Regions from separate parts of the Streptomyces sp. LN549 genome, predicted to be linked through region 1. Evidence: riboswitches for the same ligand, from Rfam matches in the RefSeq annotation. Region 1 holds a riboswitch; each other region holds the start of a gene.
The links. Region 1 has a riboswitch for cyclic di-AMP ahead of SH922_RS15775 (transglycosylase family protein). Riboswitches for the same ligand answer to the same signal wherever they lie in the genome.
Positions count from the first base shown of each region.

Region 2: it holds a riboswitch for cyclic di-AMP, as region 1 does, so the genes downstream of both, SH922_RS30435 (M23 family metallopeptidase) here and SH922_RS15775 (transglycosylase family protein) in region 1, are expected to answer to the same signal.
Region 3: it holds a riboswitch for cyclic di-AMP, as region 1 does, so the genes downstream of both, SH922_RS24495 (NlpC/P60 family protein) here and SH922_RS15775 (transglycosylase family protein) in region 1, are expected to answer to the same signal.
Region 4: it holds a riboswitch for cyclic di-AMP, as region 1 does, so the genes downstream of both, SH922_RS36270 (peptidoglycan DD-metalloendopeptidase family protein) here and SH922_RS15775 (transglycosylase family protein) in region 1, are expected to answer to the same signal.

Region 1 covers NZ_JAZHRI010000002.1:3,531,514-3,535,692, reverse strand. Annotated here, with positions in the region: gene SH922_RS15790 (nucleoside triphosphate pyrophosphohydrolase) at 1-154, shown strand, start outside; gene SH922_RS15785 (cytochrome P450) at 178-1,503, shown strand; gene SH922_RS15780 (transglycosylase family protein) at 1,609-2,556, shown strand; cyclic di-AMP (ydaO/yuaA leader) riboswitch at 2,857-3,028, shown strand; partial or broken gene SH922_RS15775 (transglycosylase family protein) at 3,033-3,789, shown strand; gene eno (phosphopyruvate hydratase) at 4,076-4,179, shown strand, end outside.
Region 2 covers NZ_JAZHRI010000002.1:6,780,481-6,784,659, forward strand. Annotated here, with positions in the region: gene SH922_RS30425 (M16 family metallopeptidase) at 1-470, shown strand, start outside; gene SH922_RS30430 (M16 family metallopeptidase) at 497-1,879, shown strand; cyclic di-AMP (ydaO/yuaA leader) riboswitch at 2,096-2,263, shown strand; gene SH922_RS30435 (M23 family metallopeptidase) at 2,277-3,113, shown strand; gene SH922_RS30440 (GntR family transcriptional regulator) at 3,345-4,052, shown strand.
Region 3 covers NZ_JAZHRI010000002.1:5,367,216-5,371,394, forward strand. Annotated here, with positions in the region: gene SH922_RS24485 (NlpC/P60 family protein) at 1-876, opposite strand, end outside; gene SH922_RS24490 (hypothetical protein) at 1,232-1,585, shown strand; gene SH922_RS24495 (NlpC/P60 family protein) at 1,699-2,874, opposite strand; cyclic di-AMP (ydaO/yuaA leader) riboswitch at 2,873-3,039, opposite strand; gene pcrA (DNA helicase PcrA) at 3,298-4,179, shown strand, end outside.
Region 4 covers NZ_JAZHRI010000002.1:8,161,334-8,165,512, reverse strand. Annotated here, with positions in the region: gene SH922_RS36280 (STM4011 family radical SAM protein) at 1-899, shown strand, start outside; gene SH922_RS36275 (SGNH/GDSL hydrolase family protein) at 913-1,758, opposite strand; gene SH922_RS36270 (peptidoglycan DD-metalloendopeptidase family protein) at 1,942-2,886, opposite strand; cyclic di-AMP (ydaO/yuaA leader) riboswitch at 2,889-3,043, opposite strand; gene SH922_RS36265 (tyrosine-protein phosphatase) at 3,521-4,179, shown strand, end outside.

The DNA of each region.
Region 1 (4,179 bases):
GGCGCTCCCCGAGGGCGACGACATCGGCTACCGGCTCCTCGCCCTGGCCGTGCGCGCCCAGGAGGACGGCATCGACCCGGAGGCCGCCCTGCGGGCCGCGGGGCGCGCCTACCGGGACGCGATCAGGGCGGCGGAGGGCGTCGGTCAGCGGTAGACGGCAGCGGATAACGTCGGGGGGTGAACGACCACCCCGCCGAGACCCCCGCTGAAGCCCCCATCGGCTGCCCCGCCCACGGGGCCCCCGCCGCACCCGAACTCTTCACGTGGGAGTTCGCCACCGACCCGTACCCCGCCTACGCCTGGCTGCGCGAGCACAGCCCCGTGCACCGCACCACGCTGCCCAGCGGGGTCGAGGCCTGGCTGGTGACGCGGTACGCGGACGCCAGGGAGGCCCTCGCCGACAGCCGGCTGTCCAAGAACCCGGCGCACCACGCCGGGTCCGCGCACGCCAAGGGGAAGACGGGGATCCCGGGCGAGCGCAAGGCGGAGTTGATGACGCATCTGCTGAACATCGACCCGCCCGACCACACCCGGCTGCGCCGCCTCGTGTCCAAGGCGTTCACCCCGCGTCGTATCGCGGAGTTCGCCCCACGTGTGCAGGAGCTGACCGACCGGCTCATCGACGGTTTCATCGAGAAGGGGGAAGCGGACCTCATCCACGAGTTCGCCTTCCCGCTCCCCATCTACGCGATCTGCGACCTGCTGGGCGTGCCGAGCGAGGACCAGGACGACTTCCGGGACTGGGCGGGCATGATGATCCGCCATGGCGGCGGCCCACGCGGCGGGGTGGCCCGCTCCGTGAAGAAGATGCGGGGCTATCTCCTCGAACTGATCCACCGCAAGCGCGAGAACCCGGGGGACGACCTGATCTCAGGGCTGATCCGGGCGAGCGACCACGGTGAGCACCTGACGGAGAACGAGGCCGCCGCAATGGCCTTTATCCTCCTTTTTGCCGGTTTCGAGACCACCGTCAACCTGATCGGCAACAGCGTCCACACCCTGCTGGGTCACCCGGAGCAGCGCGCGCAGCTCCAGCGTTCCCTCGCCGCGGGGGAGACGGAGCTGTTGGCCATGGGTGTCGAGGAACTGCTGCGGTACGACGGTCCGGTGGAGCTGGCGACTTGGCGGTACGCCACCGAGGCGCTGACGATCGGTGGGCAGGGGGTGGCCGAGGGTGACCCCGTCCTCGTCGTGCTGGCGGCCGCCGACCGGGACCCCGAACGCTTCGGCGGACCGGACACGCTGGACCTCTCGCGGCGTGACAATCAGCACCTCGGTTACGGTCACGGAATCCACTACTGCCTGGGAGCACCGCTCGCCCGGCTGGAGGGGCAGGCCGCTCTCGCCACGCTCCTGAAACGCCTTCCGGACCTGCGACTTGCGGGGGAACCTGCCGATTTGCGGTGGCGTGGCGGGCTCATCATGCGTGGACTGCGCACCCTGCCGGTGGAGTTCACCCCGGGATCGGCGCTCGGTGAAGGTGACACTCTGTCAACTCTGTGACTTTCACGTGATCTCTGCTGCATCGACTTGTGACACACGTTCGAGTCCCGCTAGGTTCACCGTTCGACTCACCAGTCACTCGTCAGTCACACGGAAGGCATCCCCATGGGCTCCGCGAACGGCAGACACCGTCGCCCTCGGCAGGCACCCGCGATCATCGTCGCCGCAGGCGTGACCGGCTCGGCCATCGCCATCCCGCTGCTCGGCGCGGCAGGTGCGCACGCCGCCGACGCCTCGACCTGGGACCGGGTGGCCGAGTGCGAGAGCGGCGGCATGTGGAGCGCCGACCTCGGCAACGGCTACTACGGCGGCCTGCAGTTCTCGCAGGAGGTCTGGAAGTCGTACGGCGGCGAGTCGTACGCGGAGCGCGCGGACCTCGCCAGCCGCTCGCAGCAGATCGCCGTGGCGGAGAAGGTCCTGGACGACCAGGGGCCGAAGGCGTGGCCCAGTTGCGCGGTCATCTCGGGCCTCGCGGTGGACACCGGCCTGCCGGGTGTGGATCCGGGCAGCACGCCGTCCGGCGACCCCACCGGTAGCGCGGACCCGTCCGCGGGCAGCGACCCCTCCGGGGACGCGACCGCGTCGGACGGCGCGTCCTCGGACGCGACGAAGCCGGCGGACGGGGCCACGGACGAGGCGGAGGACAAGGGCGGGAAGCCGGACGCGTCCGCGTCCCCGTCGGCCACGCCCTCCACGTCGCCCTCGGGTGACGCCTCCGGCGCCGAGGAGGATCCCTCCGGGGGGCAGGAGAAGGCCGGCAAGCACCGGGGCGCTCCGGCGCCCGAGGAGACCCGGGGGAGCGGCAACGGCAGTGACCGGGACGCGGGGCGGCACGCCTCGCGTGGTGACGGTGACGCACGCGACAGCGGTGCCGCGGCTGCTGACGGTACGTACACCGTGCGAGCCGGCGACAACCTCTGGGCCATTGCTGATGCACAGAAGCTGTCCGGCGGCTGGACCCAGCTGTACGAGGCCAACAAGGCGGAAGTCGGCTCCGACCCCGACCTCATCCTGCCTGGCCAGAGCCTCGATCTCGGCGTGAAGGCCGAGTGAGAGCGGTCTGATGATCAGCTGAAAACACCCCAAAAATTGGGGTAGTTAAGAGGCCTATGTCCCACTTTTGACTAAGTGAGACATGGGTCTCTTTGCGTGAACTGGCGCATCTTGTCCGGGAGGTCCCGCCGTATCCGTTCCCACCTGCGCAAACGACGGTTCTTCGGATGCAAGGAGGGGCTGTTTATCCGGTATGTCCATCTTTGGATATGCGGGGTGGTGTGTTTACGGTCGGAACCGCTCGCACCGCGGGCCCCGTCGATCGTCACGCCGAATCCTGCCGTCGGTCGAAGGGAACAGACGCGTAAAGCGCCGTAGGCAGGAGCGGGGGACCCAGGTAAGCGCCGGGCCCGGTCGTCGCAAGACGCATCAGGACCGGCTTGGGGTGAAGTCGTGCGCTAGGACGTGCGACCGGGCAACTCACTTGGCCCGAACCCGACAGCTCACCTCGTAGGCGTCGGTGAGGAGAAGTCTCGATGCTGCTCAACAGCAAGGGCAACAAGCACCGTCGCCCGTCCAAGGCCGTCCGTATCGCCACGCTCGCCGGTGTCGCCGGTGCCGCCATCGCCGTGCCTCTGATGGGTGCCACCGGCGCCTCCGCCGCCTCCGTGTCCACGTGGGACGCCGTCGCCCAGTGCGAGTCCGGTGGCAACTGGTCCATCAACACCGGCAACGGTTACTACGGTGGCCTGCAGTTCTCGCAGTCCAGCTGGGCCGCCGCCGGCGGTACCCAGTACGCGGCCCGCGCCGACCTGGCCACCAAGGCCCAGCAGATCGCCGTCGCCGAGAAGCTCCTCGACCTTCAGGGCCCGGGCGCCTGGGCCTGTGCCGGTGCCGGCAACCTGAGCAACGACGGTGTCGACCCGGGTGTCGACACCGGCTCCTCCGCCGCCAAGACCGAGGCCGCTCCCAAGGCCGCCCCGAAGCAGGAGTCGGCGCCGGTCCAGCAGGCCGAGCCGAAGAAGGCCGAGCGCACCGAGGCCCCCTCCACCAACCGCTCGGACCGCTCGGCCGCCCCCAAGGTCCGAGTCGAAGACCGTCACCACCCCGACCGGCAAGAAGGTCGAGAAGGGTGACGGCGAGTACAAGGTCGTCGCCGGCGACTCCCTGAGCAAGATCGCTGCCGACCACAAGGTCAAGGGTGGCTGGGAGCAGCTCTTCAAGCTGAACAAGGACATCGTCACGGACGCCGACCTGATCTACCCGGGTCAGCAGCTCCACCTGACGAAGTAGTCGCGATCTCTCCTCGCTGATCACTCCGGCCGCCCCGGCCCGGTGCGCATCTTCCCCCCGTGCGTGCCGGGTCGGGGTCGGCCGGTTTTCGGCGTGATCGTTCAACTGTTGTAGTTACTAGTCAGTAGAATTCTGGCCCTTTGTCCTGCCGTGCCCGCTCTTGAGTCCTTTTTCGTCCCAGGGGACGGGCGGTCGGCCGGTTGAGGCGGCCCGGCCGGTTAGGCTCTTGTCGCAAGGCCAAAGCGACCCTGCACCACCAGCGTCATATCCCAGAAGGAGATGCCTCGTGCCGTCCATCGACGTCGTCGTAGCCAGGGAAATCCTCGACTCCCGCGGAAACCCCACGGTCGAGGTCGAGGTCGGCCTCGACGACGGCAGCACGGGCCGTGC
Region 2 (4,179 bases), 3.2 Mb from region 1:
GCGACCGGACGGCCGTCGCGGCCGGATTCGGGCTGCTGCGGCTCGCGGGTGCGCCCTCGCTCGGCTGGCTGGACGTCAAGACGTCCGGTGGTGTCGAGGTGGCGCAGATCGAGACCGCGGTCGACGAGGAGCTGGCCCGGTTCGCCGAGGAAGGCCCCACGCCTGAGGAAATGGAGCGCGCTCAGGCCCAGTTGGAGCGCGAGTGGCTGGATCGTCTCGGTACGGTCGCGGGCCGTGCCGATGAACTGTGCCGGTTCGCCGTGCTGTTCGGTGACCCGCAGCTCGCCCTTACCGCCGTGCACCGGGTGCTCGATGTCACCGCGGAGGAGGTCAAGGCTGCCGCCAGGGCCCAGCTGCGGCCCGACAACAGGGCGGTGCTGGTCTACGAGCCGGTCGAGCCCGCCGAGGCCGCCGAAGAGGCAGATGCCGCCGACACCGACACCGACGCGCACGAAGGAGCGGACAAGTGACCGACGCTGCCGCGACTGGAGTTTCGATGGAGTACCACCCGCAGCCCGTCCCCGGCGTGGCCAGGCCCTGGGCCTTCCCCGCGCCCGAGCGCGGCTCCCTGCCCAACGGGCTCACCGTGCTGCGCTGCCACCGCCCCGGCCAGCAGGTCGTGGCAGTCGAGATCTTCCTCCACGCCCCGCTGGACGCCGAGCCCGAGGGCCTGGACGGGGTCGCCACGATCATGTCGCGCGCCCTGTCCGAGGGCACCGACAAGCACAGCGCCGAGGAGTTCGCCGCCGAGCTGGAACGGTGCGGCGCCACGCTGGACGCCCACGCCGATCACCCCGGTGTCCGGGTCTCCCTGGAGGTTCCGGCCTCCCGGCTGGCCAAGGCGCTCGGCCTGGTCTCCGAGGCGCTGCGGGCGCCGGCCTTCGCCGACAGCGAGATCGAGCGGCTGGTGGGCAACCGGCTGGACGAGATTCCGCACGAGCAGGCCAACCCGGCCCGGCGTGCCGCCAAGCAGCTCTCGAAGGAGCTCTTCCCGGCCACGGCCCGCATGTCGCGCCCCCGCCAGGGCACCGAGGAGACCGTGGCCCGGATCGACTCCGCGGCCGTGCGCGCCTTCTACGACGCCCATGTCCGCCCGTCGACCGCGACCGCCGTGGTCGTCGGCGACCTCACGGGCATCGACCTGGACGCCCTGCTCGCCGACACTGTCGGCGACTGGTCGGGCAACACCGCAGAGCCCCGCCCCGTCCCGCCGATCACCGCCGACGACGCGGGCCGTGTGGTGATCGTGGACCGCCCCGGCGCGGTGCAGACGCAGCTGCTGATCGGCCGCATCGGCGCCGACAGGCACGACAGCGTCTGGCCGGCGCAGGTGCTCGGCACGTACTGCCTGGGCGGCACTCTCACCTCCCGGCTCGACCGGGTGCTGCGCGAGGAGAAGGGCTACACCTACGGCGTGCGGGCCTTCGCCCAGGTGCTGCGCTCCTCGGCCCCGGACTCCGCCTCCGGGGCCACGGGTGCCGCGATGCTCGCCATCAGCGGTTCGGTGGACACGGAGTCCACCGGCCCGGCGCTGGACGACCTGTGGAAGGTCCTGCGGACCCTGGCGGCCGAAGGACTGACGGACGCCGAGCGCGAGACGGCCGTGCAGAACCTCGTGGGTGTCGCCCCGCTCAAGTTCGAGACGGCCGCCTCGGTCGCGGGCACGCTCGCCGACCAGGTCGAGCAGCATCTTCCGGACGACTACCAGGCGCACCTGTACGCACGCCTCGCGGAGACCGGCACGGTCGAGGCGACCGCGGCCGTGGTCAACGCCTTCCCGCAGGACCGGCTGGTCACGGTCCTGGTCGGTGACGCGGCGCAGATCGCCGACCCGGTCAGGGCGCTCGGCATCGGTGAGGTATCGGTCGTGGCCGGCTGAGCCGACCCGCTACTTCACTCGATATCGGGGCAAACGGAAGGTCCTGGCGGAGACGTCTCCGCCAGGACCTTCCGTTTTGTCCGCTTTATGGGGGAGGTTGCCTGTCTGCCCTGTGGGATGTGCTACAAAACGGCCTGTCCGTTTGGTGCAGGGAAGTGCCCCCGTTTAGCGTCGGCTCCGCTGTCCGTCACTCGTATGCCGCATCCGCGACGTACCGGGCAGTCATCGCCGAGTCCCCGTCAGGCGCGAGCCTGGGGAGCCGGGGACCCACGCAGTCCCTGGGGTGAATCGGACGCCCGCGCCTCGTGCGAGGCCGGGGGATCCGTAGGAGACCTTCCTGCTCCGAACCCGTCAGCTAACCCGGTAGGCGAGAAGGAAGGAAAGGACCAGCCACTTCATGGCGTTCACCCGTGCCACCGGGAAGCACCGTGCCCCGGGCCGTCTGACGCGCAGCGGCGCGAAGGCCGTCGGCATCGCGACTCTGGCCACCACCGGCGTCATCGGCGGACTGGCCTCCCCGGCCCTCGCCGCGGGCACCGAGACCCCCGCCGTCAGCGAGACCGGCCTCACCCAGGTCATCGCCATCGAGAACGTCCTCGCCGACCGGATCGGCGCACAGGCGGACGCGCAGCGGCACCAGGCCGACGTCGCGGAGCAGAAGGCCAAGGCCGAGGCGGCCAAGAAGAAGGCCGAGGCGAAGAAGAAGGCGGAGCTCAAGGCGAAGGCGAAGGCCAAGGCGGCCGCGAAGGCGAAGGCCGCCGCCCGCGCCGAGGAGGCCCGCGAGAGCGCCGCCCGCGCCGCCCGTTCCGCCGAGCGCACCCGGCTCGGCTCCTTCCAGCTCCCCGTCGCCGGTTCGTACGTGAGCACCGGCTACAAGTCCAGCGGCTCGCTCTGGTCCTCCGGCAGCCACTCCGGCATCGACTTCCACGCCGCGTCCGGCAGCTCCGTCGTCGCCGTCGGCGCCGGCACGGTCGTCGAGGCCGGCTGGGGCGGCGCGTACGGCAACAACATCGTGCTGCGGATGACGGACGGCACGTACACCCAGTACGGCCACCTCTCCTCGATCGGCGTGTCCGTCGGCCAGAGCGTCGGCGCCGGACAGCAGATCGGCCTCTCCGGCTCCACCGGGAACTCGACCGGCCCGCACCTCCACTTCGAGGCCCGGACCACACCCTCGTACGGCTCCGACGTGGACCCGGTCGCCTACCTGCGCGCCCACGGCGTCACCGTCTGACCAACCCCCAGACACCCGGCGAAGGCCCCGGCACCACGCCGGGGCCTTCGCCGTGCCGCCATGCGGCACCAAGTCCGCGCCGGGTCCGCACCGGTCGTTCCCGAACGGCCGGTGACCAAAAGATATTCATGAATTTCCACCCGCCGTCGGAAATGCGACCGCATTGCAATAGAGTCGCAGGACAGGCGTCGATCGGCCGTGTTTCGCGGGGATTAAGGCGGAGGTTCGGACATGCGCATTCCGGCGCATTCGGTATGCACGGCAATCCGTGAAGACATCGTCTCGGGTGTCTTCGAGCGCGGCAGCCGACTCACCGAGGAGGTGCTCGCGCGCCGTTACGGGGTCTCCCGCGTCCCGGTGCGGGAGGCGCTGCGCACCCTGGAGTCCGAGGGGTTCGTGGTCACTCGCAGGCACGCCGGAGCCTGCGTCGCCGAGCCCACCGAGCAGGAGGCCGCCGACCTCCTGGAGGTCCGGATGCTCCTGGAGCCGCTCGGTGCGGCCCGAGCCGCTCACCGCCGCACGGACGCGCACCTCAGAGTGCTGCGCGGCCTGGTCAGGCTCGGCCAGGAGCGTGCCCGCAGAGGGGAGGGCGACGATCTGCGCTCCCTGGGCGGCTGGTTCCACGAGACACTCGCGCAGGCCTCCGGCAGCCCCGGCCTGATCGCGATGCTCACCCAGCTCCGCCACAAGACCGCCTGGATGTACGTGGTCGAGCACCCGGCCCGTCCGTCCGATTCGTGGGCCGAGCACGGAGCGATCGTGGACGCCGTGGCGCGTGGTGACGCGGAGAGGGCGAGGTCCCTGGCCACCCAGCATGCCGAGCGGGCCACCGCCGCGTACCGGCTGCGCCGCCCCGGCCGGCCGGATGCCGCCGTGGCCCGCCCCGCCCGGGTGAGGACCTCGCAACATGCCGTAAACACACCGAGCGGCCGGCATTAACAATTGCGCCGTATACAAAGAATAGGCATTCCGCAGGGCTTTCTTTCTGCTGCCCGAAGCACCGTCGGCGCAGCCGATTTCCGGGCGCGTTCCTTTGTCGGGTGAGGGCCGTTCACGTTGTTGGGTG
Region 3 (4,179 bases), 1.8 Mb from region 1:
GACGCGCCGGCCCGCGTTGATCTGGGTGTACGTGGTCCGGGGGAGCGAGAGGCCGGCGGAGCGGTAGGCGGCCTGGGTGAGGCCGGAGCAGTCGAACGAGGAGGGCCCGGTGGCGCCCCAGACGTAGGGCTTGCCCAGGGCGGTGTAGGCGAAGGCGACCGCTTCGGCGGCGCGGGCGTTGGGCGCCTGGGCCGAGCCGCGCGGGGCGCTGCGGTCGGCGTGGGCGCCGCCGCGGCCGCCCTCGGAGGCGTCGTAGGAGGCGCGCTCGGCGGGGGAGAGGCGGGCGAGCAGCTGTCGGGCCTCGGCGAGTTTGGTGCGGACCGTCGCCTTGTGCTCCTTCAGGGCGGCCTGGCGGGCGGCGAGCTCGGTCAGCTGACCGGCGGCCTCGGCACGGACCTGGGCCACGTCCGCGACGCGGCGCTGCACGGCGCGGACCTCGGTGGCGCGCCGCTCGCCGGCCCGGTCCACGTACGAGGCGCGCTGGAGGTACTGGTCGGGGTCCGAGGAGAGCGCCAGCTGCACGGCGGGGTCGATGCCCCCGGAGCGGTACTGCGCGGCGGCGTACGAACCCAGCGCGTCGCGTGCGGCGTTGAGCCGGTCGGTCCTGCGGGCGGCCTCGTCGCGCAGGGCGTCCACGGACTTGGCGGTGGCGGCGGCCTTCTCCTTCGCGCCGTTGTACTGCTCGGTGGCGACCTCCGCCTCCCGGTACAGCCGGTCCACCTCGGCCTTCACCTGGGCGGGGGTCGGCGCCGGATCGGCGTGCGCGGATCCCGGCAACGCGGCGGCGGTCGCGGCCCCGGCGAAGGCGAGCGTCGCTGCGGTGCGGGCAGCAGAGCCGGTGTACGGGCGCTGCTTGGGTTTCCGGTGCGCTGCCACGAGGGCGGGCGTCCTTCCTTTCGACGGCCCGCCGGGGTCTACCGACGGGCCCGCCCGGTCCGGCGGCGGGCCGCCAACAGGGGGAGCGGCCCGCCGCCGAACCTCGGCGGGGTGACCGGGAACGCCGTCCGGGTGCGGATCGGCGGTGTGCCGGCCACCTGGACAGGGACGCTAAACCCGGGACACGGGAAAGAGTTGTAATGACGCCTATTGTCTTAACTTGGCGTTGCGTTGTCGCCGGATGATCGGAAAAATTGCACCAGAGTCAGGCAATTGGTGCATCTCGCGGTCAAGTGGTCACTTAGGTCGACCGGGCTGCGGAGTGCTGATATGGCCGGGGCTAGGCTGCGGAACCATGCGTGTACTCATCGATGTCTTCGTCGCCCTGCACATCATCGGCATCGCCTCTCTGCTGGGCGGTTTCCTCACCCAGATGAAGGCGATGGGTGCGGGCACGGCACGGTTCGTCCCGGCCATGCTGCACGGCGCGCTGACCATGCTGGTCACCGGAATCGCACTGGTCGGGCTCGACCAGGCCGACGACCACCCGGTGAACAACGTCAAGATCGGCATCAAGCTGCTGATCCTGGTCGTGATCCTCGGGCTCGTCTACGTCAAGCGCGACGAGGAGAAGGTCGACAAGGGCCTCTTCGCCGCGGTCGGCGGACTCACGATCGTCAACATCTTCATCGCCACGCTCTGGACCTGAGCCGTGTCACCGGCGCATGAGAACGCCGCTGTCCGAACCCCATGGGGTCCGGACAGCGGCGTTCTCATGACCTGGGCTTGGGCTCGGACCCGGGCTTGGGTCTGGAAGCCCGTCTAGCCCGGTCGCACGCTTCCGTAGATCGGCATGTAGAAGATCGACTCCTCGCGCACGTTCGCCCCCGGCTTCGGCGCGTGGATCATCATGCCGTCGCCCTTGTAGATGCCGACGTGGCTGATGTCGTCGTAGAAGAAGACCAGGTCCCCGGGCTGCAGGTCCGCCGTGGCGATCCGGGTGCCGACGTTCACCTGGTCCCAGGTGGTCCGCGGAATGTCGACGCCGGCCGCCTTCCAGGCCGCCTGGGTGAGCCCCGAGCAGTCGTACGAGGCCGGGCCGGTGGCCCCCCAGACGTACGGCTTGCCGAGCTGCGCCCTGGCGAACGCCATGACCTTCTCGGCCTTGGTCGAGGCGTCGGTCCCGGAACCCGTGCCGGTGCCGGTGCCGGTCCCGCTTCCGGTGTCCGTACCGCTTCCGGTGTCCGCCTCCTTGGCGGCCTCCTCGGCCTTGCGGGCAGCCTCGGCCTTCGCGGCGGCCTGCTTCTTCGCCAGTTCCGCAGCCTTGCGCTTGGCCTCCGCCTCCTTCTTGCGCTCCAGCTCCGCCAGACGCGCCTTCTCCTCGGCGGTCAGCTTCGACAGCAGGCTGCGGGCCTCGGACAGCTTCGTCTGGACGTTCTGCTTGCTGGTGCGCAGCGTCGCCTGCGACTCGGTGAGCGTCTCCAGGCTCGCCACGGCCTCGGCCCGCTGCTTGGACGCCTTCGCCTGCTGCGTACGGAAGTCCGAAACGGCCAGCGTCTGGCGCTCGGTCATCCGGTCCATGAGATGGGTCTGGTCGAAGAACGACTGCGGGTCGTCGGCCAGGAAGAAGGTGGCGGTCGGGGCGAGGGCGCCGCCGCGGTACTGGGCGGCGGCATAGGTGCCGAGTGTCCTGCGGGCCTCGTTCAGCTTCTCGGTGCGCCGGGCGACGTCGTCCAGCAGGGTGTCCACCTTGGAGCGCTGCTTGGTCGTCGCCTCCTTCGCCTGGTTGTACTGCTGGGTCGCGGTGCCCGCCTGGCGGTAGAGGTCGTCGACCTTCTTCTGCACGTCCTCGATGCTGGGCTTGGGGGCCGGGGCGGCCAGTGCGCTCTGCGTGGACAGCAGAGTCACCGACGCCAGCGCGGCGGTCGTGAGCCCGACGGCGGGGCCGGTGTTGCGCACCAGGGTGCGCGGTTTGCGATGCGACGCCAAGGCCGGCATCTCCTTCCGTGGACCGCCTACCGGGTTAGCTGTCGGGTTCGGGCGGAACGGAAGGCTGCCCTACGGTCCTGGTGGGGGATTCGGACCGATTCACCCCGGTGATGCGTGTGGGTCCCCGGTTCCGGACTCCTGATGCGGGCAGCCCGGATTCGGCGTGGACGCCCGGTCGGCGTGGATCGCCTCTGGGGGTACGGGCCGCCCGAACGAGCACGCTAGCCAACTCATGGTGCCGCTGTGAAGGTTGATGTTCGATATGCCCGATACATTTTCGTGACCTCGACGGATCGGGGTGCTGTGGGCCCGGTGGACCTGGAATTCCCCCACGCCGTGCGGTCCGCCGCTCGCTCTGTGTGTCCGGTCGTGAGTGCGTGGTTGGTCACTCGGGCCCGGAGTGTCAGTGCGGCGCCCTAGACTCGGACAGCGATGAGCAGCCTCTTTGACGACAGTTTCCTGGCCGGCCTCCAGCACACGGAGGAAGGGCCCCCGCCGCCCCCCGAGGACTCCGCACCCGAAGCGGTGCCGGAGGACCTCTTCGCGGGCGTTTTCGACGGGCCCCCGCCGCCCCGCGACGCGTACTACCGCGACGGGGCCCACCGCCCGGTCGTCGATGCCGCCGCGCTGCTCGACGGGCTGAACACCGAGCAGCGCGCAGCCGTCGTGCACGCCGGGTCCCCGCTGCTCATCGTCGCCGGTGCCGGTTCGGGCAAGACCCGGGTGCTGACCCACCGCATCGCCCACCTGCTGGCCGAGCGCGGGGTGCACCCGGGCCAGATCCTGGCGATCACCTTCACCAACAAGGCCGCGGGCGAGATGAAGGAGCGCGTCGAGCAGCTCGTCGGGCCGCGGGCCAACGCCATGTGGGTCATGACCTTCCACAGCGCGTGCGTACGGATCCTGCGCCGCGAGTCGAAGCGGCTCGGCTTCACCTCGTCGTTCTCGATCTACGACGCCGCCGACTCCAAGCGCCTCATGGCCCTGGTATGCCGCGATCTCGACCTCGACCCTAAGCGCTTCCCGCCGAAGTCGTTCACGGCGAAGGTCTCCAACCTGAAGAACGAGCTGATCGACGAGGAGACCTTCGCCGGTCAGGCCACGGACGGCTTCGAGAAGACCCTCGCCCATGCCTACGCGCTGTACCAGTCCCGGCTGCGCGAGGCCAACGCCCTGGACTTCGACGACATCATCATGACGACGGTGCACCTGCTCCAGGCGTTCCCCGACGTCGCCGAGCACTACCGCCGCCGCTTCCGGCACGTCATGGTCGACGAGTACCAGGACACCAACCACGCCCAGTACACCCTCGTG
Region 4 (4,179 bases), 4.6 Mb from region 1:
TGGACCTGACGATTCTCTACCGCGGCCCGCTCGCGTCGTGCGACTACGACTGCCCGTACTGCCCCTTCGCCAAGCGGCGCGACAGCCGGGAGCAGCTGCGGGCCGACCGGGCGGCGCTGGAGCGGTTCACGGCCTGGGCAGCGGCGCAGACCGGTGACCGGATCTCGGTGCTCTTCACCCCGTGGGGCGAGGGGCTGGTGCGTTCCTGGTACCGCCGGGCGCTGGTCGAGCTGGCCCGGCTGCCCCATGTCCGCCGCGTGGCGATCCAGACGAACCTCAGCGGCCGTACGCAGTGGCTGGCCTCGGCGGGGGCCGCGGGCCGCGACAAGATCGCGCTCTGGTGCACGTACCACCCGGGCCAGACACCGTACGAGCGGTTTCTGGGCCGGTGCGGGGAGCTGGCGTCGCTGGGGATCCGCCACAGCGTGGGAGTGGTCGGGCTCGACGCCCATCTCGGCGAGGCGCGGCAGCTGCGGGCCGCCCTTCCCGAGGAGGTCTACCTCTGGGTCAACGCCGCCGAGGGGCATACCTACACGGACGAGGAGGCGGACCGGTGGACGGGGATCGACCCGCTGTTCCCGTACAGCCGCCATCCGCACCGTTCGGCGGGCCTGCCCTGCCGGACCGGTGAGTCGGTGATCTCGGTGGACGGCGACGGCACGGTGCGCCGCTGCCACTTCGTCCCCGCGGAGCTCGGCAATCTCTACGACGGCAGCTACCGCGCGGCGCTGGGGCCGCGGGCGTGCCCGCTCGCCGTCTGCGACTGCCACATCGGGTACGTGCACCTGGAGACGCTGCCGCTGTACGACGTCTTCGCGGGCGGTGTGCTGGAACGCATACCGGCGCTGCCGCTGCCCCCGGTCGCCACCGCCGGCGCTGCGGATGCCCGGGGCGACTGAGGACAGCGGCCCCTCAGAGCGGCAGCAGGTCGGGGCGCTTGGCCTCGACGTGGTCTCCCGACGACTCGCCGCGCAGCCGCCGGCCGATCCACGGGACCAGGTACTCGCGCGCCCAGTGGATGTTGTCGCGCCGTACCTCGAGCGTTCCGCGCTGTGCCTGCGGCGGCCACTCCTGGTCCGGGTCGGCGGGCACGTCGAGGCCGAGCACCTGCGCGGCGCGCAGCGCGACCCGGGTGTGGCCCTCCGCCGACAGGTGCAGCCGGTCGTCGTCCCAGGCCCGCCGGTCCTGGACCGAGCGCAGGGACCAGAGGTCGAGCACCGGGCAGTCGTACCGGTCGGCGATGGACCGCACATGGGCGGTGTACGTGGCGATCTTGCCGCGCAGATGGCGCAGCACGGGCACGTTGCGGGTGTCGAAGCCGGTGGTGACCATGACGGTGCCGACCGACCGGGTCAGGTCGGCGACCGCGCGCTCGAAGCGCTCGGCCACGTCGTCGGGGTCGGTGCCCGGCCGGATGATGTCGTTGCCGCCTGCGCAGAAGCTCACCAGATCGGGGGCGAGTTCCCTGGCGCGCGGCACCTGCTCCTCGACGATCTGGTCGAGGAGGCGTCCTCGTACGGCGAGATTGGCGTACCTGAAGTTCCCGTGCGCGGATCCTGCGCTGCCCGCCGCCGCGTCGGGGTCCGGGAGCTGGTCCGCGAGGAGTACCGCGAACCGGTCCGCCCAGCCGACGAAGGTTCCGTCCGGGCCGGGGTCACCGACTCCCTCGGTGAAGCTGTCGCCAATCGCCGCGTACGACCCGATGGCGCCCTGTCGGTTGATGACGCCCTGCTGGATGTTGTTCGAATCGTCTGCCACAAGGGCATATCCTGCACCGCCGAATGTGACCTACGCGACCGTAATACGGGGTTGACGGGTGGTGATATAGACCACCCGGTCAGTTTTTGGTAAAGGGGGAATAAGCAGAGGGACGGTGCGCCGCCGCACACCGTCCCTCTCTGCACTGCTCAGGTCCGGTTCACCGGACCGGTGTTGCCCGGATCAGACGTTGATCCCGTGCGACGCCAGGTACGCGATCGGGTCGATGTCCGAGCCGTACGCGGGGCCCGTGCGGACCTCGAAGTGGAGGTGCGGGCCGGTGGCGTTGCCGGTGGCGCCGGACAGGCCGACCTGCTGGCCCGCGGTCACGGTCTGGCCCGCCGAGACGGAGAGCGAGGACATGTGGCCGTACTGCGAGTAGTGGCCGTCGGCGTGCTTGATGACGACCTCGTTGCCGTACGCGCCGCCCCAGCCGGCGGTGACGACGGTGCCGGAGGTGATCGCCTTCACGCTCGTGCCGGTGGAGACGGGGAAGTCGATGCCGGTGTGGCTGCCGCTGGACCAGTTGGCACCGGAGGCGCGGTAGGCGGTGGTGTGGTTGCCCGGAACCGGGTGGACGTAACCGGAGTCGTTGCTCTGGGCGGCCGGGGCCGAGGTCTCCTCGGACGACGAGGCGTCGGAGGAGGAGGAGACGTTGGAGGCGGTGGAGGCCTTCGTCACGGTCTTGACCGGAGCCTTGGGCGCGGCCTTCGACGGGGTGGTGGAGCCCGTGGAGGTGGTGGTGGCCTGGCTCGTGGACTTGCCGCCGAGGGTCAGCTTCATGCCCGGGAAGATCAGGCTCGGGTTGTCGCCGACGACCTTGCGGTTGTCCTGGTACAGCTTCTCCCAGCCGCCCTTGAGCTTGTGCTCGGCAGCGATCTTCGACAGGTAGTCGCCGGAGACCACGGAGTAGGACGTGGTGCCGGCCTGCTTCTTCGCGACCGGCGTGGCCGGGGTGGCGTGCGCGGCGGCCGACTTCGAGGTGGCGGGAACGGCCTGCTCCGCGGCGTGGGCACCGGTGGCGCCGAGCAGCGGAAGCGCGATGACGGCTCCACCGGCGCTCGCGGCGACGACGCCACGCGCGATGGTGCTGGACTTGGGACGGCGGTGCTTACCCGATATGGGCATGAAGGTTTCCTCTCCGGCGCCTACGAGGTGAGCTGTCGGGTTCGGACTGGAGATGTCCGGTCGCGGCTGGCGCGACTTCACCCCGAGCCGGCCGGTTTCCCGGTCGGCGGCTTACCTGGTTCCCCCGCTCCTGCCACGCGGTGAGTGGGTGCGAATTCCGGGCGGCGGCAGGATTAGGCGGTCCGTCCGGATTGACAGCGAACGTAAGCGAGCCGGGACGACAGAAACAAGCCACGGGTTCCACTTCGGATTCCGCTCCGGGAATTCGGCACGGAATTCCGGTCACACTCCGTGGATTACGGATCTTGGCTTTCCGCGCGGCGTCCGGAATACCCCACGGCCGCACAGCCACACACCGTCACGGATATGATCCCGCTCACGAGAGGGCAACCATCTCCCGCGCAAGCAGGGCATGTTCCACCAAAAGCCCCAATACGGACATGCTGCGCTCATCCGTCACGCCCCGACCGGTGCGCCGCGTGTCTCGGCCCCTCGCCGCCGGGCACGTGGACGGTCCCGCAGCCCCGAAAACAGGGGCGCGACCAAGATGATTGCCCAAGGAATCAATGTCGTATCGTCACGAGAGTGGACCCGCAGGCGACACGCGCCGGCGGCAGAGCCTCCAGGAGTGACCGTGACGCAGCAGCTGCCGCAGACCCCGTCGACGGAGCCCGAGCTGGCGGGTGTCCGCAACTTCCGTGACGTGGGCGGGCTGCCCACCTCGGACGGCCGCCGGGTGCGGTACGGGCGGCTCTACCGCAGTGGTCACCTGGCACACGCGACGGCCGAGGACGCCACGTTCCTTTCCGGTCTCGGCCTGCACACCGTCTTCGACTTCCGCAACGGCGCCGACCACAAGCTGGACGGCCTGGACGTGGAGCTGCCGGGTGTGCGCAATGTGAGCATCCCGCTCACCGACCCGGCGGACGGCGCGGAGTTCTGGCGGATGGTGCGCGACGGCAACATCGACGAGCTGCGATCGATCCTGGCCGACGGCAAGGGGTCCCACCGGATGATCGCCTCGTACCGCCGCATCATCCTGGACCGCACGGCCGAGCACAGCCGGGTGCTGCACGCCCTCGCCGAGGACAGCGTGCCGGCGCTGATGCACTGCGCCGCAGGCAAGGACCGTGCGGGTCTCTCGATCGCGGTGTCCCTGCTCGCTGTCGGCGTCGAACGCGACGCCATCGAGGCCGACTACCTCAAGTCCAACGACGCGCACCGCCGCTACAAGGTCCGTCGCAGCGACACCTCCGCCGCCGGAATGTCCGCCGAGGTGATGGAGCTGCTCAA